DNA from 3 places in the Shewanella sp. 10B genome. Region 1 is predicted to be linked to each of the others. Evidence: predicted binding sites of a transcription regulator. Region 1 holds the regulator's gene; each other region holds the start of a gene.

Region 1 (8,300 bases):
TAAGTCTCATGTTTAGTGGTCATTTTGCAGCTCCTTGCTCTATGGCAGACGCTAACTGCTTGTCGGTAATGTCGTAGAGGGTGTAAGAGAGGGTTAAGGTGTGGATAGACTCGGGTAATTGAGGATCCACAAAGAAGATCAACGGCAGCTCGGCACGACTTGCGGCGGCTAAGTGTTGTTGGTTAAAACAAAAACATTCGGTTTTATTGAAATAAGCCGCACCTTGTCCGGGCGAAATTGAGGGAATCGCCTGGCCCACTATAGCTCTATTCGAGACGTTTTGCGCCAGGAATGCCGTGTGGATAAGTTCTCCTGGATGCACTTCGAGCCGCTTAGTTTGTGGCTCAAATTTCCACGGCATGCCCGTCTGCACCTGCGAGATAAACTCCACCGTTACCACCCGGTTCTTGTCCACAGTGATCGCTTGATAACTGCTGGCAGTATTAGAGGTTTTGCCGTTAATCCCCAGTTTTTCGCACAACACATCGTAGAGCGGCACTAAGGCGAACCCAAAGCCAAACATCCCAAGGCAGCTCAGCACCAGCAGGCTGATGAGCTTACGGTTGGACTTGATGTTGGGCTGATGGGGTTGGCCTTGCATGTTATTTCACCTCGGGTGGCGTGGTGAAAGAGTGGTAGGGGGCAGGGCTGGGTAGGGTCCACTCTAAGCCTTCGCTGCCTTCCCAAGGTTTGGCGGGCGCCTTTTCACCGCCCCGAATGCACTTAATCACCAGCACGAGGAAAATCAGCTGAGAAAGACCAAAGGCAAAACCCCCAATCGACACGATTTGGTTTACATCGGCAAATTGAATCGAGTAATCGGGAATACGCCTTGGCATACCCGCAAGACCTAAGAAATGCATCGGGAAAAACAACACGTTAACCGAAATCACCGAGCACCAGAAATGCCACTGGCCGAGCTTTTCGCTGTACATATGGCCGGTCCATTTTGGCAGCCAGTAATAGGCCGCCGCCATGATGGAGAAAATCGCACCAGTGACTAACACATAGTGAAAGTGGGCCACCACAAAGTAAGTATCGTGGTATTGGAAGTCGGCTGGCGTGATGGCGAGCATCAGGCCAGAGAAGCCGCCAATAGTGAACAGGATAATAAAGGCCACCGCGAACAACATTGGGGTTTCAAAACTCAATGAGCCACGCCACATAGTCGCTACCCAGTTAAACACTTTTACCCCAGTCGGCACGGCAATCAGCATAGTGCAGTACATAAAAAACAACTCGGCAAACACAGGCATACCGGTGGTGAACATATGGTGCGCCCAGACGAGGAAGGACAAAATCGCAATACTCGCCGTGGCATACACCATGGATGAATAGCCGAATAATGGTTTACGGCTGAAAGCCGGAACTATGGCGGAGATAATGCCGAAGGAAGGCAGAATCATGATGTAGACTTCGGGGTGACCGAAGAACCAGAAGATATGCTGGAACATCACAGGATCACCACCGCCAGCCGCCTCGAAGAAGCTAGTACCGAAAAACTTATCGGTTAACACCATTGTGACGGCGCCAGCGAGTACGGGCATCACGGCGATCAGCAAGAAGGCGGTAATCAGCCAAGTCCAAACGAACAACGGTAACTTCATCCATGTCATGCCGGGAGCGCGCAGGTTGACTATGGTGACGATCACGTTGATGGCGCCCATGATCGAACTTATCCCCATGATATGAATCGAGAATACAAATAATGCAGTGCTGTCAGGACTATAAGTGGTCGAGAGTGGTGCGTAGAAGGTCCAACCGAAGTTAGGGCCGCCGCCTTCCATAAACAGTGAGCTCAGTAAAATAGTAAAGGCGAAGGGCAGGATCCAGAAACTCCAGTTGTTCATCCGAGGAAGCGCCATATCGGGCGCGCCAATCATCATAGGGATCAGCCAGTTAGCCAGCCCTGTAAAGGCTGGCATCACGGCGCCGAATACCATGATTAACCCATGTACTGTGGTCATTTGGTTGAAGAAGTTAGGTTCAACGAGTTGTAATCCGGGCTGAAAGAGTTCGGCGCGGATCACCATGGCCATTGCACCACCGGTTAAAAACATTATGAAACTAAACCATAGGTACAGGGTGCCAATGTCCTTGTGGTTGGTGGTGAGTAACCAGCGCATGATGCCTTTAGGTGCACCGTGATGGTGTTCATCATGGGCGGCAATTTGATCTTGAGTCAGTGTGCTCATCTTAATCCCCTACTGTCCATGGCGAGCAATATCAGCGGGTTGCACTGTATCGCCAGTATTATTGCCCCACGCATTGCGCTCATAAGTAATGATGGCGGCAAGCTGTTGTGGCGTGAGTTGTGTGCCAAATGCCTGCATCGCCGTGCCCGGTTTTCCGTGCATCACAATGTCGATGTGATTGGCGACTGGACCCGTTGCAATAGCGCTGCCAGCAAGGGCGGGGAAGGCTGGGGGCATACCTGCACCTGTTAGCTGGTGGCAGGCGGCGCAAATCGTGGCATAGGTTTTTTCCCCTTCGGCCATCAGTTCAGCATGGCTAAGCGTGGGAAGACTCGCGGGGTCGACACTGGCGGCGGGTTCTGTCGCCGCTTTTGGTGCATCGGTGGTTGCGGGGGGCGGAGTCGTTGCTACTGGTTCGCTATTGGTGCCACCGGATTTATGGGCATCAACGTCTTTGGCTTGCACCGCATCCCCCGTGTTATTGCCCCACGCATTACGCTCATAGGTAATCACGGCGGCAATCTCTTGGGTCGTTAATTGTTTGCCAAAGGCTTGCATGGCCGTACCCGCTTTACCATTGAGCACGATTTCAAGATGGCCGCTCAGTGGTCCGGTCGCAATGGGGCTGCCTTTGAGGTGCGGGAATACTCCTTGTAGACCTTCACCGTTAGGTTGGTGACAGGCCGCGCAGTGACCGAGGTAAACTTGCTCACCCTGAGCCATCAACTCTTCTTTAGTCAGTGTTTGCGATAACGCGGCTTGTGCGGCTTGCGCTGCGGCATTGGCGGCTTGTTTTTGTTCTTCAACCCAAGCATCGAACTCGGCTTCGGGCAATGCCTGCACCACTATCGGCATAAAACCATGGTCTTTACCGCAAAGCTCGGCACATTGGCCACGGTAAATGCCGGGTTTATCGATACGGGTCCACGCCTCGTTGATAAAACCTGGGTTAGCGTCTTTTTTAACGGCAAAGGCGGGCATCCACCATGAGTGGATAACATCCTCTGAGGTCATCAAGAAACGGATTTTGCGATTGATGGGTAATACTAGGGGTTTGTCGACCTCGAGTAAGTAGTGCTCCCCCTTGGCTTCACTACCTTCGATTTGAGGTCTTGGTGTTGCGAGAATGCTGTAAAAATCAATATCTTGATCGAAGTAGCTATAGTGCCATTTCCATTGAGAGCCTGTGACTTTTACCGTGAGATCGGCATTGCTGGGATCTTCCATGGCAATCAAAGTTTTCGTGGCGGGAATCGCCATTAAGATCAGAATGACAAAAGGAATAATCGTCCACGCGATTTCGACTTTTGTACTCTCATGGAAGTGAGACGCGACCGCACCCTTGGATTTTCTGTGGTTGATCATGGCATAAATCATCACGCCAAAAACCACTAAGCCTATCGCGCAGCAGATATACAGAATCGTCATGTGTAAGTGATAAACCTTGCCACTGATTTCTGTTACGCCGGGGGTCATGTTGAACCGCATGTCCGCTGCGGCCAACGGTGGGGCGAATAGCACCACGAGTAAACAATACAACCATTGCTTCACAAGACTTCTCCTCTGCCAATTGCGAATAGCAACTACAAAGAAGAGCAACACAGTAAGTCTCAACTCTATGCAAACTCTTCAGTTCCCAAAAAAGCTTCTCTGACTTCAACGTGCGTTGGCGGCTTACTTTTGATTAAGTATTGTTACTGCTGGTATTAGCCACACTGGCACATACTGCTGAATAAACCCATTATTCTCGATTTTTGTGGGCAAGAGATATTCGATAAATCGTCGATATTTTTTGCCTAAACGGGCGATATATTATGCTCGTCTGAATCAAACATACTTGCTGTTTAAAAATTGATCAAGATCACTTCTTTTTCTAATTGTCTGAAAAATTGCCAAAAAAAAGCCCCACATTCACAGGTGAGGCGGCTTTCAAGGCTAAATACGCAGTGCAAAAATTTTAATGAACAGAGCTAAAAAAACTACCTTGGGCAAAGTGAGCGGGCTGCTTGAGTGTCGCGTCCGCAGTCGAGTGATTTACAACACCTTCGAGCACTATTCCCATGGCGCGGGCGCTCTTGGCCACAATTTGCAAACGACGATTGTCACGGGCATCGAGTGAGTGGATCCAAGTAATTACTGCGCTTGAAGTGCCACTGGTTAAGGCTTTTTCCATAGCCCACAGGGTTTCGACTTCATCTTTAGCATGGACTAAGAGGACGCGATCCATACGCACGCCAGCGGTGGCCAGTAACTGCTTGTAGCCAATACTCGGTGGGTTGATGAGCACGACCCAGCGACCTTGTTGGCTCAGTTGTGCTAACTGCTTGCTAAGCTGTATCAGTTCCTGGCGCCCTTGGCTCTGGGTGGGCATAGTGATGATAGGCGTATGCTGCCAGTCAGTATCGGTTTCGCGTACCGCATCGAGCCATAAACCGGGGTGACGCGGGGCATTACCTAATAGTTTGTTCATAGCCAATCTCCATTGCGGATCACCCCTACGGCGAGCCCTTCTATTGTTAGACTTTGGAAACTTAAATCGACTTTAATTGGGGAGTAATCTTCATTCTCTGCATGTAGATAAACTAGATTCCCTTTCTTTTCAAAGCGTTTAACTGTTACATCATCGTCAACGCGAGCAACAACTACTTGGCCATTGCGCGCTTGCTGTACTTTATGAACGGCGAGCAGATCCCCCTCGAGGATACCGATGTTCTTCATACTGTCGCCTCTGACACGCAGTAAGAAATCGGCGGCTGGGTGGAACATGCTAGGGTCGACTTGGTAGTACTGTTCGACATGCTCTTGGGCGAGGATAGGTTCGCCCGCAGCCACTTGGCCAATCAGTGGTAAGCCTGATTCGCTGTTATCTTCTTCCTCAACTGGGAGGCGGATCCCGCGGGAAGTGCCTGGCATGATCTCGATGCAGCCTTTTTTCGCCAATGCCTTAAGGTGTTCCTCGGCGGCATTTGCACTTTTAAAACCCAAACGGGTGGCGATTTCGGCCCGGGTGGGTGGCATGCCAGTCTCGGCAATATTACGTTTAATCAGCTCTAAAATTTCAGCTTGGCGTGGCGTCAACGGTCTCATGTTCTTTCCTGTTTTTCTATACAGTTACTGTTAGTATATACAGTATTATTCGTAGTGCAAGTATTAACCACTTTTTAACGCGATTGGAGAGTATTAGCGAATGTTCCCTAGAATCTGGTATTCTATGGGGCTAATGAACGTACTTACATTGCATAAGAATAATGCCTAAACAAGACTCTCTTTGGTTGAAATCATTACGCTGGATCCAAAAACACTTAGTGCACACTATTGTTGTGCCGCAGGATCCCTTTGCCGATCTGAATCTGGACGCGTCCAGACCGCTTGCTTATGTAATGAAAACAGAATCCCTGAGTGATATTGCTGCGTTAAGCGAGATCACCACTAAGCTGGGTTTGCCAAGCCCCTACGAGCCGCTCGTGGTAAATGGCGTTGTCGCGCCCCGCGTCGTTTGCCTCGAAGGCCGTAAGCCTTTGTTTGGCGAGCGTGCCAGTAATGAACCATTCCTCGAATGTTTTATGCGTTTGTTGGCTGTCCATAAGGAAAAGCCTGAGTTAGATATTCAGCTGGTGCCTGTGAGTCTGTATTGGGGCCGAACTCCGGGTAAAGAAGACGACACCATGAAGGCGGCTGTGCTTGAGCGCGAGAATCCAACGTGGTTACGTAAGTGCTTGATGATCTTATTTTTGGGTCGTCATAACTTTGTGCAGTTTTCTAATGCGGTATCGCTGCGTTACATGGCCGACGAACACGGCACCGATATGGGGATTGCCCATAAACTGGCGCGGGTGGCTAGAGTACATTTCCGCCGCCAACGCAAAGTGATGACAGGGCCTGTGCTGCCTAATCGTCAGGCGATGTTCCACTCCCTGTTGAAATCCGAATCCTTACGCAAGGCGATTCAGGAAGAAGCGGCGAGTAAGAAGATTTCCGAAACCCAAGCTCGTGAAACAGCAATTGAATATCTTGATGAAATTGCAGCGAATTATTCCGATAGCCTAGTGCGTATTGCCGAGCGTTTCTTAACTTGGTTATGGAACAAGCTCTACAGCGGTATCAATATCAAAGGTGCCGAGCAAATCCGCCAGCTGCACCATGATGGTCACGAGATTGTGTATGTACCTTGCCATCGCAGCCATATGGATTACCTACTGTTATCTTACATTCTGTATTACCAAGGCATGGTGCCACCGCATATTGCGGCGGGGATTAACCTAAACTTCTGGCCAGCTGGGCCGTTGTTCCGCCGTGGCGGGGCTTTCTTTATTCGCCGTAGTTTTAACGGTAATAAACTTTATACGGCCGTGTTCCGTGAATACCTCGATCAGTTGTTCGCTAAGGGATATTCGGTTGAGTATTTCTCTGAGGGTGGCCGTTCTCGCACCGGTCGTCTATTGGCGCCGAAAACGGGCATGATCGCCATGACGATCAACAGTGTGCTGCGTGGTATCGAACGCCCAGTCACCTTAGTGCCTGTGTATTTAGGCTACGATCACGTGATGGAAGTGGCGACTTATCACAAAGAGCTGAGTGGTAAGAAAAAACAGAAAGAATCTGTATGGCAAGTCTTTGGTGCTATTCGTAAATTAGGTAATTTTGGCCAAGGTTATGTCAACTTTGGCGAGCCGATTACACTGCAAAACTTCTTGAATGAAACGGCGCCAAACTGGCGCACTGAAGTGGCCGACGATCCCGAACAAAAACCGACTTGGTTAACCCCTGCGGTGAACGTGTTAGCGAATCGTGTGATGACCCGCATTAACGATGCTGCTGCCGCCAGTTCAATTACCTTAACCAGCTTAGTGCTGCTGGCGTCGGAGCAAAATGCCCTAGAGCGTTGCTTGCTCGAGCGTCAGTTAGATTTGTACTTAACTCTGCTTAAGCGTGTGCCTTACACTTCGTTTACGTCGGTGGCCGAAGGTGATGGCAAGCACTTGGTGCAACAAGGATTAGAGCTGAATAAGTTCTCCATCCACGCCGATCCTCTGGGTGAGATTGTATCTATTGACGCGAATCAAGCGATTTCAATGACTTATTATCGTAACAATATCATCCACTTGTTTATCATTCCGTCGTTGATTGCCAGCTGTTTAACCAACAATAAGCAGATTTCAAGAGCCCATATCCTAGGGATTGTGAGTGACTTCTATCCGCTTCTGAAGGCGGAGTTATTCATGGGTATCAAGGACCTCCCAAGTTATGTGAATCAAGTGCTGGATCTGTTTATTGAGCAGGGTCTAGTGCAGGAAAGCGATACGCTGTCGGTGGTGACCGAGCACACTAGCCAAATGTTGTTGCTGGCCGGAAGCGTTAGCGAGACTTTGCAACGCTATGCGATTATTTTCAATCTGCTGGCCCACAGACCTAAGATGGAGCGTTCGGAGCTGGAGTCTGAAAGCCATCTGCTTGCCCAACGTTTAGGGGCGCTGCATGGAATTACTGCACCAGAATTCTACGACAAGAAACTCTATAACACCTTGAGTGTTAAGCTTAAAGAGTTGGGTTATTTCTCCGAGAAGGAAGATAAATCCGACGTTGAGCGTATTCGCGATCAAGCTAATAGCTTACTTCGAGCCTCAGTGAGACAAACCATAGTAGCGAGCGTGACTGCGGAGCATATCGTTTAATGGCTAACCATATGAATGCGGTGAAGAATAAGCCGGTGGGCAAGTCTTTGCTCGGTGGTGCCATGATTATTGCCGGCACCACAGTCGGGGCGGGGATGTTTTCTTTGCCCGTTGTGGGCGCTGGCATGTGGTTTGGCTACTCGGTACTGATGTTACTCGGTATTTGGTTCTGCATGTTGATGTCGGGACTGTTACTGCTCGAAACCAACCTGCATTTTGAGCCGGGAGCGAGTTTCGATACCCTGACCAAGGAAACCCTAGGCCAGTTCTGGCGGATCGTGAATGGGGTATCGATTGCCTTCGTGCTCTACATCTTAACCTATGCCTACATCAGTGGCGGCGGCTCGATTGTTAACCATAGCCTACAGGGTATGGGGATTGAGTTACCCCAGAGTGTTGCCGGATTAGTGTTTGCGGTCGTGCTGGCTTGTAT
Region 2 (8,300 bases), on a different contig from region 1:
TTGTTGTAGACAATGTCGCTGCTGCCAACAGGGTTCACACCCCATTCCAATTTAGCAAAGGCATTCCAACCGTGGGTTAACTCACGGCTGAAACCAAAATTAATTCGTGAAGCACCATTAACAACCTCAGTTTCACCTTGAGTGTTGATTACACGCGCATCGATAAAGCCACCTATTTCTACCGCATTTTTATCATCTTTGTAGATTTCGATTGCAGATACTGTTGGGGCGAGAAAGAGTGCTGCTAGCGCAGTTGCTACTAACGTTTTGTTCATTTGGTGATTAACCTTTTCGTTTATGTTTTATCAACGTCATTCCGTTGTTATATTTCCTTACAATTTCCCGGTGAGAGTAGCAAATTTTCATTACACTCTCCAAGCGAAACCTAAAGATTATGTAGAGAAACATCACAAAAACAGCGTGTTTAACCTCTATAAAACAGGTTAAAACACTACAAAGACCAGCAAACAAAACACAAAACACACAATGGAAACACTAAATTAACAACAGCTGATTCGACGTAATGCTGGTGTAATTTAGTTTCATTATTGAAAAAACAGGCTCTGCAATAGGGCCTATTTGCTTATCAATGTAGTACTGATAATCAATTGTAGACGATCTATGCGAAATGGGTTCAGGACCGTTTACAGTAATCACATAATCAATCTGTGCCCCTCGCTTGCCAAAGGATGACTTTCCTGTTAATTCACAAAGCTGGCGCGCGACTTTCACATGGGGAGAAGACTTAGCCGTGTATTCGTCTAAATTTCGGCGCATACGTTTACTAAACACTAACTCATCATCGCGCTTGCCCGCTTGAAGTTCGCCGATAACATCAGCCAAATAACCACTAATATCCCGTTGGTTAAACATGCGCTCATAGAGTTCAGCCTGCACCTTGCGGGCTAAGGGGCTCCAATCGCTACGAACCTGCTCCATTCCCTTAAAAGTGATTTCTAACGCTCCGCTATGGTTACGCCAAGCTCCAACATAGCGCTTTTTACTCCCCTCCTCCGAGCCCCGCAGGGTCGGCATAAAAAACTGTTCGTAGTGGCGCTCAAATTGCAGCTCGAGAAAACTTTCTAGCTGAAACTCCTGCGCAATTTTACTTTGCCATTGCTGATTCATTCGCGCGGCAATCAGCTTACCTAAGGCATTAATATCACTGAGATCGGGTTCTGGGCCTAAATAGACGAAGGTGGAGTCCGTATCCCCATAAATGACTTGGTAGCCCATCTCCTCAATCCACGCGCGGGTTTGTTTCATAATTTGATGACCGCGCATGGTGATGGAGCTTGCCAGTTTCGCATCGTGGAACACACAGCCTTGGGAGCCTAAAACCCCATATAGCGAATTCATAATGATTTTAATCGCTTGCGATAAAGGCGCATTCGCCTCCCGCTTAGCTTTCTCACGTTGCTCTGAGAGATTTTGGATGAGTTTGGGCAGAATAGGTTGATGCCGATTAAAACGCGCGCCCAAAAAACCCGGAACAGTTTCAGGCTCATCTAATGCAGACCCCTCCTCGTTATCCAAACCTTCAATCAACCCCTTAGGATCAATCAAAAAAGTTCGGATAATCGATGGATAAAGGCTTTTAAAGTCAAACACTAAAATATGCTGATAAAAACCAGGAACAGAATCCATGACATAACCGCCAGGGCTTTCAATCCCTTGACTGGCAGGCTCAGCGGGCGCGACGAAACCCGCCCTATGTAAATGCGGTAGATACAAGTGGTTGAATGCGGCGACCGAGGCGCCTACCCGCCCCAGTTCTAACCCCGTTAACTCGGCGCGAGCGAGGGCAAAATCCCACAATTGCGTATGTTCAAAGATATCCCAAACTAAGCGACTATCGGTCAGGTTATAGTGAGCAAGCCCTTGTTTATTTTCGGCAAATAATCCATCAATCTCTTGGGCTCGATTTTCCACATCATGAATCGCTTTGCCTTCACCGAGTAAAGCTTGGGCGACAAACTCTAAGGAGAAACGCTCAAATTGATAAAAGGCCGCCTTTAACCAGTCGATACCATCGAGCACCACTCGCCCTGGCAAACTTAAGGTTTCTGGCCGAAATTTATTCTCAACCTTCCACTCAAGGAGCGCGCCACCTCGACCAATACGCAGCGGGATCCGGTGCAGCAACGCACGCCGATATAGCAGGGCTAAGTCAAAAGTCACCACCGACCAACCAATGATCACATCGGGATCAAACTCAGTAAACCAAGCGATGAGACGATGGATAAGCGCTGCCTCATCGTTCACCCATTCGATATAGATTGCAGCATCTGGCTGCGCCTCGCCCACCATAATGACTTTTTCATAGGGCTGAGATTGCGCATCGCGTCCATAAAGGGCCACGGAATAGAGTAAACCGTCAAAACTGCATTCAAAATCGAGGGAGATTGAGCGCAGTTTAATTGCAGGCTGCGGCGCAACCGCTTTGGCGCGTATAGCGCTAAAAACAGGCAACTGTCCATCTATGCCTGCTTTGCCGACAAAATGCCCTAAAAATGCCACATCGAGCGCCACAAAACGCTCGATTAAAAAACGCTGTTCGGGACGAATATCCGCCTCAAATAAAGGAATTCCCGCATCAGTCGCTATCCGCTGCAAGTGACGAAACACACTACTCGATGGAGCATAAATTGCCGCCACGCTTTGTCTTTTAAAGCTTTTAAGGGCAAGCGGCACAACGCGCAGCGCCAGCCCCGGCGTTTGTAATTGCAATGCCGCCATATCGCTTTGATGACAAAAACAAATGTACTCAGAGTCAGGTAACTCCACCAGCACAGGGCCTGAAACGGTGGCGAGATAATACTGCAGCACAAGCGTTGCACCGTGTGTAATAGCATGGCGCGTGAGGACGCGTCCCTGTACACTCACAGGCGCAGCCGTGTCATGCGTCAGACTCTCGGGGGGATTCAACTGCGGTTTCACTCTAAGGCTCTCGCTGTTTATTGATTCTCGGGACACAGAATAAAATTGCCACAAAATGGCAGAAAAGTTTCTTAGGCTATGCAATCACTGTTATTATGTACAGCATTAATTCGATAAAGTAGTGCCGCATGTTACCTGACAACGTAAAAAACCAGATCCGCGCTATCTATAAAGATATTGCCGCCGCTTTGCCTAATTTTAGGCCACGCCGCGAGCAAAATTTTATGGTGGCAGAAATCTCTAAGACCCTAGCTGGCGACTATGACAAAGATAGACGCATCATAGTGGTCGAAGCGGGTACGGGGATTGGTAAATCATTGTCTTATATCTTGGGCACGATCCCGCTTGCGCTCGCGAGTAAGAAAAAGGTCTGTATCGCCACGGCAACCGTGGCACTGCAAGAGCAGTTACTGCACAAAGACTTACCGTTTTTTCTCGAACAATCAGGGCTAAACTTTCGCTTCGGTCTGGTTAAAGGGCGCCAGCGTTATGTCTGTTTGTCCAAGCTTGCAATGTTAATCGGCGATGATAACAGTACCCAAATGACCATGTGGCAAACAAAGCCCGATAACAGCCAAATTGCCATGTTGCAGGAGCTGCTAAGCGACTTTAATGAAGGCCGTTGGAACGGTGAAATCGACACACTATCGACACCAATACCGGACCATCTCTGGCAACAAATCGCCTGCGATAAACACAGTTGTCATCGGCAACTCGCCAGTCATCGTAATTGCCCGTTTCACAAAGCCCGCGAGGATGTGGACACTTGGGATGTACTGATCGCCAACCACAGTTTGCTGTTCGCCGACTTGGAGCTGGGGGGCGGGGTGATTTTGCCCGATCCCGAAGACGTATTTTATGTCATTGACGAAGCTCACCACTTACCTATCGTCGCCCGGGACTTTTCTAGCGCACAGGCAACGCTTAGAGGCGCCGCCGACTGGCTCGAAAAAGTCGGTAAGACCAGCGCCAAGTTACAAAATCAGATAAAGAGCAACAATATCATCGCCCCAGCGCAGGCGATGCAGGATCATATCGGAGACTTAATCGCTCAGCTCAATCAAGTCGCCCACTTCTGTGATACCCAGACCAAGCAGTTTGCTAATCCTGAGAGCCGCTATCGGTTCGAACACGGCAAATTGCCCGATGCACTGAAAATCCCCGCCGAGAATCTCGCGGCCACCTCCAATCTCGCCCTTAAACAATTTAACAAGATGCAGTTATTGCTGGCCGAGGCGATAAAAGATGGCGACATTCCTAAGCACCAAGCGGAAGCGCTACAGGCCGAAATGGGCTTTATGTTGCAGCGACTCGAAAACCTGCAAAAGCTCTGGAAAATGATGGCAAAGGAAGATTCGACTAAAGGCGCGCCCCTCGCCCGCTGGATTGAATTGCTCACGGGCAAACAGGTCGATTATCTGTTTAGCGCCTCGCCGATTGAAGTGGGTTTTATGCTCGAATCTATGCTGTGGCAAAAGGCGGCTGGCGTCGTACTGTGCAGCGCAACCCTGAGAGCGCTGAATAACTTCGACCATTTCGCCCATCAAGTGGGATTATCGGTAAAGGACGGCAGTCGTTATCTCGCCCTGCAATCCCCCTTCGATTATCCGAATAACGCCACGCTCTACTTACCTAAGATGAAAACCGAGCCGACGGACGATGCCTATACCGCTGAGCTTGCTGAGCATATTCTAGAGTTGATTGACGGCGAAATGGCCACCTTAGTGTTGTTTGCATCTTATTGGCAAATGGAGAAAGTGGCCGAATTGCTTGAGGGCAAACTCACGCAGGAAATCCTTATTCAAGGTAATGCCCCGCGCCAGCAATTGCTTGAGACCCACAAAGCCAAGTGTGACAAAGGTGAGCCGAGTATTTTGTTCGGCACGGGCAGTTTTTCTGAAGGTCTAGACTTACCCGGAGATTATCTCACCAACCTCATCGTCACTAAGCTGCCCTTTGCGGTGCCGACATCGCCCGTTGAGCAAGCCCATGCCGAGTATGTGAAAATAAAGGGCGGAAATCCGTTTCTGCAACTTACCATTCCAGATGCATCGCGAAAGCTTATCCAAAGTTGTGGTAGATTACTGCGTAAAGAGCAGGATTATGGCCGAGTCACTATCCTTGATAGACGATTAGTGACCAAACGTTACGGCAAATCCTTGCTAGACGCTCTGCCCCCCTTTAGACGAGTCATTGAGTAGGATTAAGATTTGGAGTTGTTACTCGAGCCCAGTAACTGGGCCCTGTTGGCTGTCATTGGCTTAATTGCAGGTTTTATCGATGCCGTAGTCGGTGGTGGAGGCCTGCTCTCCATTCCTGCCCTGCTCACCCTCGGGATCCCGCCCCATACCGCCTTAGGTACCAATAAATTTGCCGCCAGTTTTGGCTCCTCCATGGCGGCTTGGACCTATTATCGACAACATCTGCTCAAACCCAGTTTTTGGTATATGGCGTTTATCGCCACCTTTATTGGTGCAGTACTCGGCAGTGTGTTGGTGTACCTGTTAAATGCCCAGTGGCTTGAAAAAGCCTTACCACTGCTCATTATTGGCATCGCGATATACAGCTTGGTGAGCCCAAATGCCATCTCGGATACCGATTGTCAGGCACCAACAAAAGCCCAATCTAAACTCAAACAAAGTCTGCAAGGGCTCCTGCTGGGTGGTTATGATGGTTTTGCCGGCCCTGGCATTGGTGCCTTTTGGACTGTGAGTTCAGGCGCTTTATACAAACTACCACTGTTGCATAGCTGCGCGCTTGCCAGAGCCATGACTTTTACCAGTAACTTAACGGCGCTGGCAATCTTTGGCTTTCTAGGGCAAGTCCATTGGCAAATCGGTCTGTGGATGGGGTTATCTATGATGCTCGGCTCCTTTATCGGTGCCCGCTGCGCGATAAAATTTGGTATGCCTTTTATTCGGCCTTTGTTTATATTAATTGTCCTGTCAATTGCCGCTAATCTGGCGTGGAGCGCATGGTTTTGAACACTTCGCAGCTAATCAGCACGTTGAAAAATCAGCTCACAACACTCGAGCAAGAGGTACTGCAACATGATAGTCATCTTGCGCCGAGCCAGCGTAAACTTCTGCAGGATATTGAGCGCTTTAATCAGTCGCTGTTTATTCAAAATGGCGCCCAACTGATGCCCTGCATTGAACAAATACGTAATAGTATCGGTCAGTTAGAGAAACAGATCGCCCTAAAACTCGCGCCGCAAACCATCGCCCTAAGCTGTGAACGTATTCAAGACCGTTTTACCGCGGTTAAACGGGCGCTACTGACAACCTCAATCGATATAAAGTCTAAAAATCAACAACGTGCCAGTAAACGTGCGCGTTTTGCCCAACAACAGACCCAATCGCACCAAGCCAGTGGGTTTGCTTGGATTGCCAGCAATGTGTTACAAAATAGCCACGAAATCTATGCCGAACTGAATAAGCATCTGAATTGGGCTAAGAAATTTGAACAAAAAATTGCAGAAATGGAATCAAAACTTGAAAACTGTCATAGTGCTGACAAAATCCGTTTGCAAAATGACATCCTTTTGATGCATCGTCGTTTGGGTAAATGCAGGCAAGCCATCAGTTATATCGAAGATCGCATTCAAGCATTCGAACGTCCGCATCAGAGTCATAATCGTTAAGGAGCAACAATGAAATCACTTTTGCCAATCAGCAGCCTGCTAGTGCTACTCGGCTCTGCCTCAGCCTTTGCCGCAGATCTGAATATCCCTATGTCCTTCGAATACCTTGCCCTCGACGGCAAAAAAGTCGAGTCCAGCGTATTCAACCATAAAAGCAGCTTAGAGTTGGCGCCCGGCACTCACAAAATCGCGATCCGTTACCATGAGATGGTTGAAGACGATTTCAGTGACAGCCAAACCTTCGTTAAGTCATCCCCTTTTATCGTGACCTTAGAAGTGGACGGCGATCATCAATATTATTTGCAAGCCGCTGAGGGCAAGGTCGTTAAAAAGCCTAAAACCTTCGCTCAAAATCCTCAGGTCGTATTAACCCGCTCTGACAAAGGTCAGGTGAATTACAAAGTGACAAACACCGACATTGAAGAAGAGAGCTTTGTCTCCCGTCTCTTTAGCGGTAACCAAGCGGTAGATGTGTCAGGCACTGCAGCCGCAGCAACGGGCGCAGCAGGCACAGCGGCGGTTGTTGCCACACCAGCCCCCACTTCTGCCCAGGCAGCTGTGAACGCCACCTCATTAACCGCTCCGGTTGATACTTCTAAAGCGGCTGGCGCGAATCCACAACAGATGTTGCAATACTGGTGGTTACAAGCCGATGAGAAAACACGTAAAGAGTTTATGAGCTGGGCTATTTCACAACTCTAATCAAGATGATCCCATTGGTTTATCACGCCAGCTACTCCAAGCTGGCGTTACCCTCTCACCACCGCTTTCCCACGACCAAATACGCACGTCTTTATCAGTATCTGCTCGATAATCAACTGGCTGTTCCGGCTCAATTCCATACTCCCTCGCCGATGACGGCAGAAGATGTAATGCAGGTGCATCAGCAAGATTATGTCGAACAATTTATCCAAGGCAGCTTAGCCAGTACGGCCTTAAGACGTATAGGCTTTCCATGGAGTGAAGCCTTGGTCGAGCGCACTTTGCACTCAATATCGGGGACGAGTATGACCGCACATTTAGCCTTGCAATCGGGTATCGCCCTTCACTTAACGGGCGGTTATCACCATGCACACTATGACTTTGGCAGCGGCTACTGTATTTTCAACGACTTGATTATCGCCGCCCGCAAACTGATGGCCGAGCAGCAATTACATAAGGTACTGATTTTTGACTGTGACGTGCATCAAGGTGATGGCACAGCCACCCTCAGCCACAGGCATCAAGGCATTATCAGTTGCTCCATCCACTGCAAAGAGAATTTTCCCAGTCGTAAACAGCAGTCACACTATGATATTGAACTGACGAAAGGTGCAGATGACAGCGCTTATCAGGAAACCGTCGAACAGACTCTTGAGTTGCTGATTCGACTCCATCAACCGGATTTCATCCTGTATGACGCTGGCGTCGATATTCATCAAGATGATGACTTAGGGCACCTAAAGATCAGCAAGCAGGGATTATATCAACGTGATTTAACTGTGTTATCTATGGCAAAAGCAGCAAATATTCCTGTTGCAGCGGTAATTGGCGGCGGCTACAGCCGAGACGAACTACAATTAAGCCAAAGACATAGCCAACTTTTTATTGCAGCCAACCATTTGTGGTAGCAAACTCAATAAAAATCATCATGGAGCACAGCGATGCAACTCGAAATCCGTAACTATTACGAAGTTCTCTTAATGGAAATGTTATCCGATGAAGGCCTGATGGATGA
Region 3 (8,300 bases), on a different contig from region 1:
GCAAGCGGCTACTTAGTCGAAATTGGTGGCGAGCTGAGCATTAAGGGCACGAAAGGCGATGGCAGTTCGTGGCGCGTCGCGATAGAGAAACCGACCGACGATGGCATGGCGGTGCAGCAGGTGATTGAGCCCGGCACTATGGCGATGGCAACGTCGGGGGATTATCGTAATTATTATGAGGAAGAAGGTCAGCGTTTTACTCATATAATTGATCCACGTACCGGTTTGCCTATTAATCATAAGCTAGCATCTGTGACCGTTTTGCATAAAGAATGTATGACGGCCGATGGTTTTGCGACGGCGATGATGGTTTTAGGCACAGAAGCGTCATTGGAGCTTGCCAAGAAAGAACACTTGGCGATAATGCTAATAGAAAAGCAAGGCGAAGGATTTAAAGTCTACTACAGTGACGCCTTCAAGCCTTTCCTTAAGTAGTTGGAGTTAACATGAGCACTTTTATCGCGGCATTTGTGATTTTATTACTGTTCTTTTTGCTTATGTCGATAGGTTATCTCATCAAGCGCAAAGCCGTTGAAGGAAGCTGTGGCGGTTTAGGTGTATTAGGGATTGAAAAAGCCTGCGATTGTGATGATCCCTGCGACAAGCGTAAGCGTCGTATGGCCGCAGAAGAAGCGCGCCGTGAGAAGTTAACGAAAGACAGGATCATTTAATTATCCGCTTCAACTGAAATAGCCTCCTCTGGAGGCTATTTTTTTGCCTCGATTTTAGCACTGGCAAAATTAATCCTTGATATATGAGGAGGATAGCGGGCTAATCTAAGCGATAATGAGAATGCTTTTTATCTTTAAGTTTGTGAAAAATAAAGAAAATTTGAGTTGGGTTGAAAACTGTACTAGGCTAGAAGCTTGATTTAGATCAATCTTTCACTCATATCAAGGATAGTTACTTATGAAAGGTCATCCTAAAGTGGTGGGACAACTCAATCGGGTACTTACCTGTGAGTTAACGGCCATTAATCAATATTTTCTCCACGCCAGAATGTTCAAACATTGGGGCCTCGAGAAGCTAAATCACGTCGAATACAAGAAATCCATCCAAGATATGAAACACGCCGATAAGCTTATCGAGCGGGTATTATTTTTAGAGGGATTACCGAATCTGCAACAGCTCGAAAAACTGCGTATTGGCGAGCACACTCAAGAGATGCTCGATTGCGATTTAGCCATGGTGCAGGAACAACTCGCTCTGTTACGGGATGCCATTAGCCTCTGCGAAGCGGAGCAGGATTATGTGAGTCGCGATCTGCTCGAAGATATCCTTGAAGATGAAGAAGAGCACTTAGATTGGCTCGAATCGCAGCAGGAGCTGATTAGCTTAACTGGCATTCAAAACTATCTTCAATCGCAAATTAGTGAGTCATAGGAGCAGAATATGAAAGGTGATAAAGAAGTCATCGACGCGTTGAATCGACTCCTAACGGGAGAGTTATCGGCGATGGATCAGTATTTTGTGCATGCCCATATGTACGAAGACTGGGGCCTGAACGAACTCTATGAGCGTATTGCCCATGAGTCGGATGATGAAAAGCACCATGCGGCCAAGCTGGTACAACGTATTTTATTCCTTGAAGGCGTGCCGAATGTGGCCGCGCGGGAAGCGCTCAATATCGGCGCAAACGTCGAAGAGATGCTGCGTAACGATTTGGCCTATGAGTACAAGGTGGCCGATGATTTACGTAAGGTGATTGCCCTGTGTGAATCGAAGAAAGATTACCAAACCCGTGAGATCTTAGAAGTCTTACTCGACGATACCGAATCTGACCATATGTATTGGTTAGAAAAACAACTCGGTTTGATTGACCGTATCGGTTTAGCGAATTACCTGCAAACTAAGATGTAATAGCGCCGGTTGCGCGGCTCAAGCACAAAGGCCAGTCACTAAACGACTGGCCTTTGTTTTTTTATTTCGAGTATTTAGTCTAACACTCTGTAAAATATTGCTTATGCAATCTGATGTTCTGAGTGTCATTTAATCTTTAGTGATTCCTGTTGTTAGATTAATATCTATTCTTTACAAATACTTGTTTACGTTTTTTCTCACATTTTCATCTGTTGTTGACTGGTAAAAATTGTTACCGTGTGAAACTGTTTTTGCATGATTTTTTGTTAAGTGGTTGGTCAGCCAGACGGGAAGATGAATGAGATATATAAAACGTTCTCTAAGTTTGCAGTTAGTGGTCACTATCGTCGGTGCCCTTGCTGTACTTCTTACTTTAGTTGCCGCTTTGCTCGTGAATAAAGAAAGTAATAACACACGTAAGCAAGTGGATGCGGACATTTCGGCGCTCGTTGCCTTAAAAGCCAATGAGATTGGTGGTTATTTTGTGGCTAAGGGGCAAGTGATCCACTCGGTCTTTGCCGAGCCAGGGCTTATCAACTGGTTTGGCCAATACCATGCCCGTGGCAGTAACCTAACCAATGACCAGCAGTATCAAGATATTATTCGTTATTTCCGCTCGTTTTCCGACCGTGATACCGATGTGAAGTCAGTGTTCTTCGGCTCGGCAAATACCTTCGAATATTTCGACCTCAATGGCCGTTTCGATGGCGATCCAAACTATTACACCAATAAACGTCCTTGGTGGCAGGAGGCTATCGATCAGCGCGGCCTATTTGTGGGCGATCCTGCGGTCGATGCCAACGATGGCTCGATTTCGGCCACAGTTAAAACTCCAGTCTATGGCACCAATGGTGAGCTGATTGGGATTGGTGGTATGGATATTCTCATCGATACCATTGGTAAAACCCTGTTAGCGCCAATCAAATATCGCAATTACGGCCAAGCTTTCCTGATGACGGATGAAGGTAAGCTGGTGTATTTCCCCGGATTCTCGGATAAGTTCCCGCCGGGCTCACTTGCGAATCAAATCGATAGCCAGTTTAAGGACACCTCAGGCTTTACCGCCTTAAGACAGCAAATGCAGCGCGAAGCGCAGGGCTTTGCCGAAGTCACCTTTAACGGTGTGCCACAGCGGGTAACCTTTGTGTCTGTGGGCGGTGATTATCCTAAGCAGAAATGGCACTTAGCCTTTATGTTGCCCCATGAGGTGATTGAAGCGCCTGTGACCGAAGCCTTCTGGAATGCCTGTTTTGTTGCCTTGGGGATTATGCTCTTAGTCGGCATCACAGTATGGTTGATGTTATTGCCCTTTAGACGCCAGCTCAGCAAGTTACTCGATGCGATGGAAGACATTGCCGAAGGTGATAGCGATTTATCCCAACGCATTCTAATGGAACGGGAAGATGAGTTAGGCAAGCTGGGCGATGCCTTCAATCGCTTTGCCGAAAAGGTGCAGCAGATGCTGTTGCATACTCGCAATTTAACCCAAGAGGTTGGAACAGGGGTGATGGATGCACGCCAAGTTTGTGATTTAGCGGTATCTTCGGTGTCATCGCAGAAACAACAAATCGACTCAGTGGCCACGGCCGCCACCCAAATGGCACAGACGAGCCAAGAAATGGCGATAAGCGCTCAACGGGCGAATGATTTTGCCGAAAAGGCGCAGACTCAGGCCCATGACGGTACTCAAATTGTGTCGCGCGCGACCGAAGGCATGAAGGCATTATCGGTTCAAGTGATTGAGGCGGCCAAAGTCATCAAGGAGTTACGTAGCAGTTCTGAGCAAATTGGCGAAGTGTTAAGCGTGATCCGCAACATTGCCGACCAAACCAACTTGCTGGCGCTTAATGCGGCCATCGAGGCGGCGCGGGCGGGTGAGCAAGGTCGAGGTTTTGCCGTGGTGGCCGATGAAGTGCGAACTCTCGCGTCTCGTACCCAAGATTCTACCGCCAACATTCAAGGAATTATCCAAACCCTGCAACAGAGCGCGCTACAAGCCGAGCAGGTGATGGAGTCTGGGGTTGACCAGGCAAGAGTCGGGCAAGACTTGACCACGCAAGTGGAGCAAGCCTTAAGTGATATCGCCAGTGCGATTGTGTCGATTCAGCAGCAAACGGTGGAAATTACCGTTGCGATTGGCCAGCAGGCCGTTGTGGCTGAAGAGGTGGCACAAAACGTCGTTAGCGTGCGTGGTCTATCCGATCAGTCTTTGCTCTCAAGCCAAGATTTATCCCAAAGTTTGCAGGGGTTTGAGCAAGCGACTCACGAACTGACCCGCAACATTGGCCAATTTAAGATTTAATTCAAATAGTTGTAAATCAAGGGAGCCTTAGGGCTCCCTTTGTTTTTTGAGCACTTACAATCCAAGTGCAAACAGCACCGTCGCAAATTGATAAGTGATACTTGATTACTGTTTTTATATACAGTATTTTGAGTGTCGGAGGAATGCAAGGTGCGAAAAATCATTCATATCGATATGGATTGCTATTTTGCTGCGGTGGAAATGCGGGATTTTCCCGAATACCGCGGTAAGCCTTTGGCCGTTGGCGGCAGCCGGGTGCAGCGTGGCGTCATCAGCACTTGTAATTATGAGGCGCGAAAATTTGGTGTGCGTTCTGCCATGGCGACGGGCTACGCACTGAAATTGTGTCCCGATCTTATCCTCGTTCCCGGTCGTATGCAGGTCTACAAAGAGGTGTCGCAACAAATTCGCGCCATTTTCTGCCGATACACAGAGTTAATCGAACCGCTTTCCCTAGATGAGGCCTATTTAGATGTCAGCGATTGTAAGCTGTTTAAGGGCTCTGCCACTTTAATCGCCGAGGCAATTCGCCGGGATATTTTGGCCGAAACTGGGCTGACGGCATCGGCGGGCGTGGCACCGATTAAATTTCTCGCCAAGGTTGCCTCTGATTTAAATAAGCCCAATGGGCAATGTGTTATCCCACCCGATGAAGTCGCCGAGTTCGTTAAAAGCTTATCCCTGCGGAAAATCCCAGGTGTGGGTAAGGTGACCGCTGAGAAACTGTCTTCGCTAGGCTTAAATACCTGCGCCGATGTGCAGGCTTATCCTAAGCAAGAGTTGATTGCCCGTTTGGGTAAGTTTGGCGCCGTGTTAGTCGAGCGGGCCCATGGCATCGATGATCGTGGGATTTCGGTAAGCCGCGAGCGCAAATCCGTAGGCGTTGAGACTACACTCGCTCAGGATATTTACACGCTGGAGCAATGCCAGCAGGTGATGCCGGGATTAATCCAAGAGTTGTCCAGCCGTTTAGGGCGAAGCGCTAAGGGGAGGCAAATCCATAAGCAGGTGGTCAAACTTAAATTTAATGATTTTAAACAGACCACAATCGAGCATCGTAGTGACGAGGTGTCCGTGGTGATGTTCTATGAGCTACTGAGCCAAGCAATGGCGAGGCAAGAGGGACGTGGAATTCGGTTACTCGGGGTTTCTGTTGGCCTTGCCGAGAGTAAAGACACGCTTTCGCCGCTCATGGCCCGCGAGACTAAGCAGTTGGATTTTGTGTTTTAGTGTCAATTTAATCTGGGCGGATCTCGCTCAGCGCCAATCTAACCTAGCTAAGCTTAGCTAAGCTTAGCTAAGTTATGTAAGTTAACGCGACAATCAGCCTTACGCAGTAGGCAAATAGAAGCAACAAAAAGGCCGCATGGGTAAACCCTCTGCGGCCTTTGTTATTTAAGTCTTAGCGACTATTCACCCGTAGTGATTATTCACCTTTAGCGGGAATGCGTTCTAGCACAGCAAGGAGCAGATCCCAGTATTGACCAACTGTGGTGATATTGACCATTTCATCCGGGCCATGTGGATAACGGATGGTAGGGCCAATCGACACCATGTCCATTTCTGGATAAGGCTTTTTGAACAGACCACATTCAAGACCCGCGTGGATCACCATGATAACAGGTTCTTTATGGTAGATAGACTCGTAGGTCTCACGCACAATCGCCATTACGGGTGAGCTGTTATCAGGCTTCCAACCTGGGTAAGCGCCACTGAATTCAATTTCAGCGCCAGCGAGGTTGGTCAGTGCATTGAGCATGCCTTCAACCTGAGTGCGGCCCGAATCGATGAGCGAGCGAATTAAGCACAGAATGCTAACTTCTTCATCGTTAGTGCTGATCACGCCTACGTTGAGTGAGGTTTCAGTCACGCCCGCGACTTCATCGCTCATACGCATCACGCCATTAGGGCATACATGCAGCAGGTCTATCAGGGTGTTTTGGCTGTTTTCACTCATCACACGTTTTGGTGTTGGGATTTCGCTCAACACTAAACGCATGTCTGGGTCGGCAATTGCCAGCTCGGCGCGGACTAAGGCTTCAAAAGCACGCACTTTTTCATTCAGTGCATCGACATTTTCAGCGGGTAACATAAAGCTGATATTGGCTTCGCGTGGGATAGCATTACGCAGTGAACCACCGGTAAATTGGGTTAATTCCAGCGCTAAGTCATCGGCATTTTCAAACAGGAAGCGTGCCAGAAGCTTGTTGGCGTTACCACGACCTAAATGGATGTTCACCCCAGAGTGACCGCCTTTTAAGCCAGATAAATGTAGGCTAAATGATGCGTAACTTTGCTCTGAAGCTTGCCATACCATAGGCAGAGTGATCTGGGCATCGACGCCGCCAGCGCAGCCCATGTAGATCTCACCTTCTTGCTCTGAGTCGGTGTTGATCAGGATTTCAGCATCGAGCATACCCGCTTGCAGGCCGAAGGCGCCTGTCATGCCCGCTTCTTCATCAATCGTGAGCAGCACTTCCAGTGGGCCGTGTTTGATATCGTTGCTACCTAAAATCGCTAAGGCGGATGCCATGCCAATACCATTGTCGGCGCCTAAGGTAGTGCCTTTGGCTTTTACCCAGTCACCGTCAACATAGGCTTCGATAGGATCTTTGGTAAAGTCATGCACTTTGTCGGCATTCTTTTGCGGCACCATATCGATGTGCGCTTGGATCACGACGATTTTGCGATCTTCCATTCCCGCGGTTGCGGGTTTGCGAATGATTAAATTGCCGACCGCATCTTCCACGACATCGAGCTGTTTACTCTTAGCCCAGGCTTGGATGTGTTGGCTGAGTGCTTGTTCATGTTTGGAAGGGTGGGGAATTGCACAGATTTGTTCGAACCATTGCCATAAAGGCTGTGGGTATAACTGACTTAACGCTGTCACAGGAGGTCCCTCATCAGGTCTTGTGGGTATAGGGCAAATTTTGCTTGATCCTACCACATTCTGCTCGGCCGATTAATCTTCTCGATAAGCCAGCGTGTGCTTGTGGCAGCGAAAGTTGCCACCCTCAGTCTTTTCGATGGGGACAAAGGGATTTTTTGATTGGTAATTAAGCGTTATAGCGGGAATAATGCAGGCACAATAATGAAAAAGGATGGGTCATGTTTCAAGTTAACTTTGTTGATGTACAAGCAGAAAATGCCATTTTTGATGGCGAAGGTTGGGATGCGGTTGTGGTGGTCACTCCGGATCTCGTTTCTATCGGAATTGATGAGATCAGTTTATTGGCCGAGCATGGCACTAAGGTCGATAAGCGTGTCGGTAAGAGCCCGACGTTACTGTTTGCCCCCGGTTTAGCCGGTGGCCGTTTAATCATAGCGCCCGTCACTCAAGTGGCTGATGATTATGCCGATGTGCGCGTATATGGCGATGCGGCAAGAGCCGCGATTGCTATTGCTAAGGACGCGGGCGCTAAGCGTCCTTTACTGTATGTGGTGCCTTCTACCACGCCTAAGTTTGGTTTTGCGAGTGAAGTTGCGGCGCTCGCCTGCGGCCAAGAATTATGGCAAACCTTAGAATTGCGCGAGGCAACGGGCTTAACGCCTGCCTTTGAAGCCATAGGGTTGTTGTCTTTATCATCTGAAAAGAGTCACTTGCTCAACGCATTAGAAGCTGGCCGTGTGTTGGCTCGGGATTTATGTGGCACTGAACCTGAGCGTATGTCGGCTAAGGCCTTTGCCGAATATTGTTTACAAGCCTTTAAAGGCAGCGTGATTAAAACCGCTGTGGTGGAAGATAGGGATATTCTCGAGCGAGATTATCCACTGTTAAGTGCGGTGGCGCGTTCTTCCTTTGCCGTTGGCCGACATCAACCGCGGGTGGTGAAACTCGAATATCTGCCCGAAGGTGAGATTACTCGTACCTTCTTATTTGCTGGTAAAGGTGTGGTCTATGATACGGGCGGTGCCGATCTGAAAGTCGGTGGCGCAATGGCTGGCATGAGTCGCGATAAAGGCGGCGCCTCTGCCGTGGCGGGGTTATTTAAAACCTTGTCAATGCTCAAGCCTAAAGGTATCCGAGTGATCGCCGAACTGGGCTTAGTGCGTAATAGCATTGGCAGCGAAGCCTTTGTCACCGATGAAATTATCACTAGCCATGCGGGCGTGCGGGTACGAATTGGTAATACGGATG

What was found. Region 1 encodes LexA, which represses DNA repair genes until DNA is damaged. Its sites were predicted from a motif close to TACTGTATNNNNATACAGTA; they were not measured.
Region 2: a site for LexA is predicted at 3,026-3,045, ahead of dinG (ATP-dependent DNA helicase DinG). Genes of this name have one in related genera too.
Region 3: a site for LexA is predicted at 4,269-4,288, ahead of dinB (DNA polymerase IV). Genes of this name have one in related genera too.

What each region holds. Positions count from the first base shown of each region.
Region 1 covers NZ_JAMDJO010000004.1:91,390-99,689, reverse strand. The annotation lists gene M0415_RS15575 (cytochrome c oxidase subunit 3) at 1-23, opposite strand, end outside; gene M0415_RS15570 (cytochrome c oxidase assembly protein) at 20-601, opposite strand; gene ctaD (cytochrome c oxidase subunit I) at 603-2,195, opposite strand; gene coxB (cytochrome c oxidase subunit II) at 2,205-3,746, opposite strand; gene M0415_RS15555 (cell division inhibitor SulA) at 4,153-4,665, opposite strand; gene lexA (transcriptional repressor LexA) at 4,662-5,282, opposite strand; gene plsB (glycerol-3-phosphate 1-O-acyltransferase PlsB) at 5,444-7,867, shown strand; gene mtr (tryptophan permease) at 7,867-8,300, shown strand, end outside.
Region 2 covers NZ_JAMDJO010000001.1:623,703-632,002, reverse strand. The annotation lists gene M0415_RS02620 (porin) at 1-275, opposite strand, end outside; gene M0415_RS02615 (DNA polymerase II) at 496-2,928, opposite strand; gene dinG (ATP-dependent DNA helicase DinG) at 3,069-5,141, shown strand; gene M0415_RS02605 (sulfite exporter TauE/SafE family protein) at 5,151-5,924, shown strand; gene M0415_RS02600 (primosomal replication protein) at 5,915-6,583, shown strand; gene M0415_RS02595 (DUF2057 domain-containing protein) at 6,593-7,285, shown strand; gene M0415_RS02590 (histone deacetylase family protein) at 7,291-8,193, shown strand; gene M0415_RS02585 (late competence development ComFB family protein) at 8,227-8,300, shown strand, end outside.
Region 3 covers NZ_JAMDJO010000002.1:361,683-369,982, reverse strand. The annotation lists gene M0415_RS09125 (FAD:protein FMN transferase) at 1-435, shown strand, start outside; gene nqrM ((Na+)-NQR maturation NqrM) at 447-671, shown strand; gene bfr (bacterioferritin) at 910-1,383, shown strand; gene bfr (bacterioferritin) at 1,393-1,860, shown strand; gene M0415_RS09105 (methyl-accepting chemotaxis protein) at 2,159-4,162, shown strand; gene dinB (DNA polymerase IV) at 4,313-5,392, shown strand; gene M0415_RS09095 (aminoacyl-histidine dipeptidase) at 5,589-7,052, opposite strand; gene M0415_RS09090 (M17 family metallopeptidase) at 7,271-8,300, shown strand, end outside.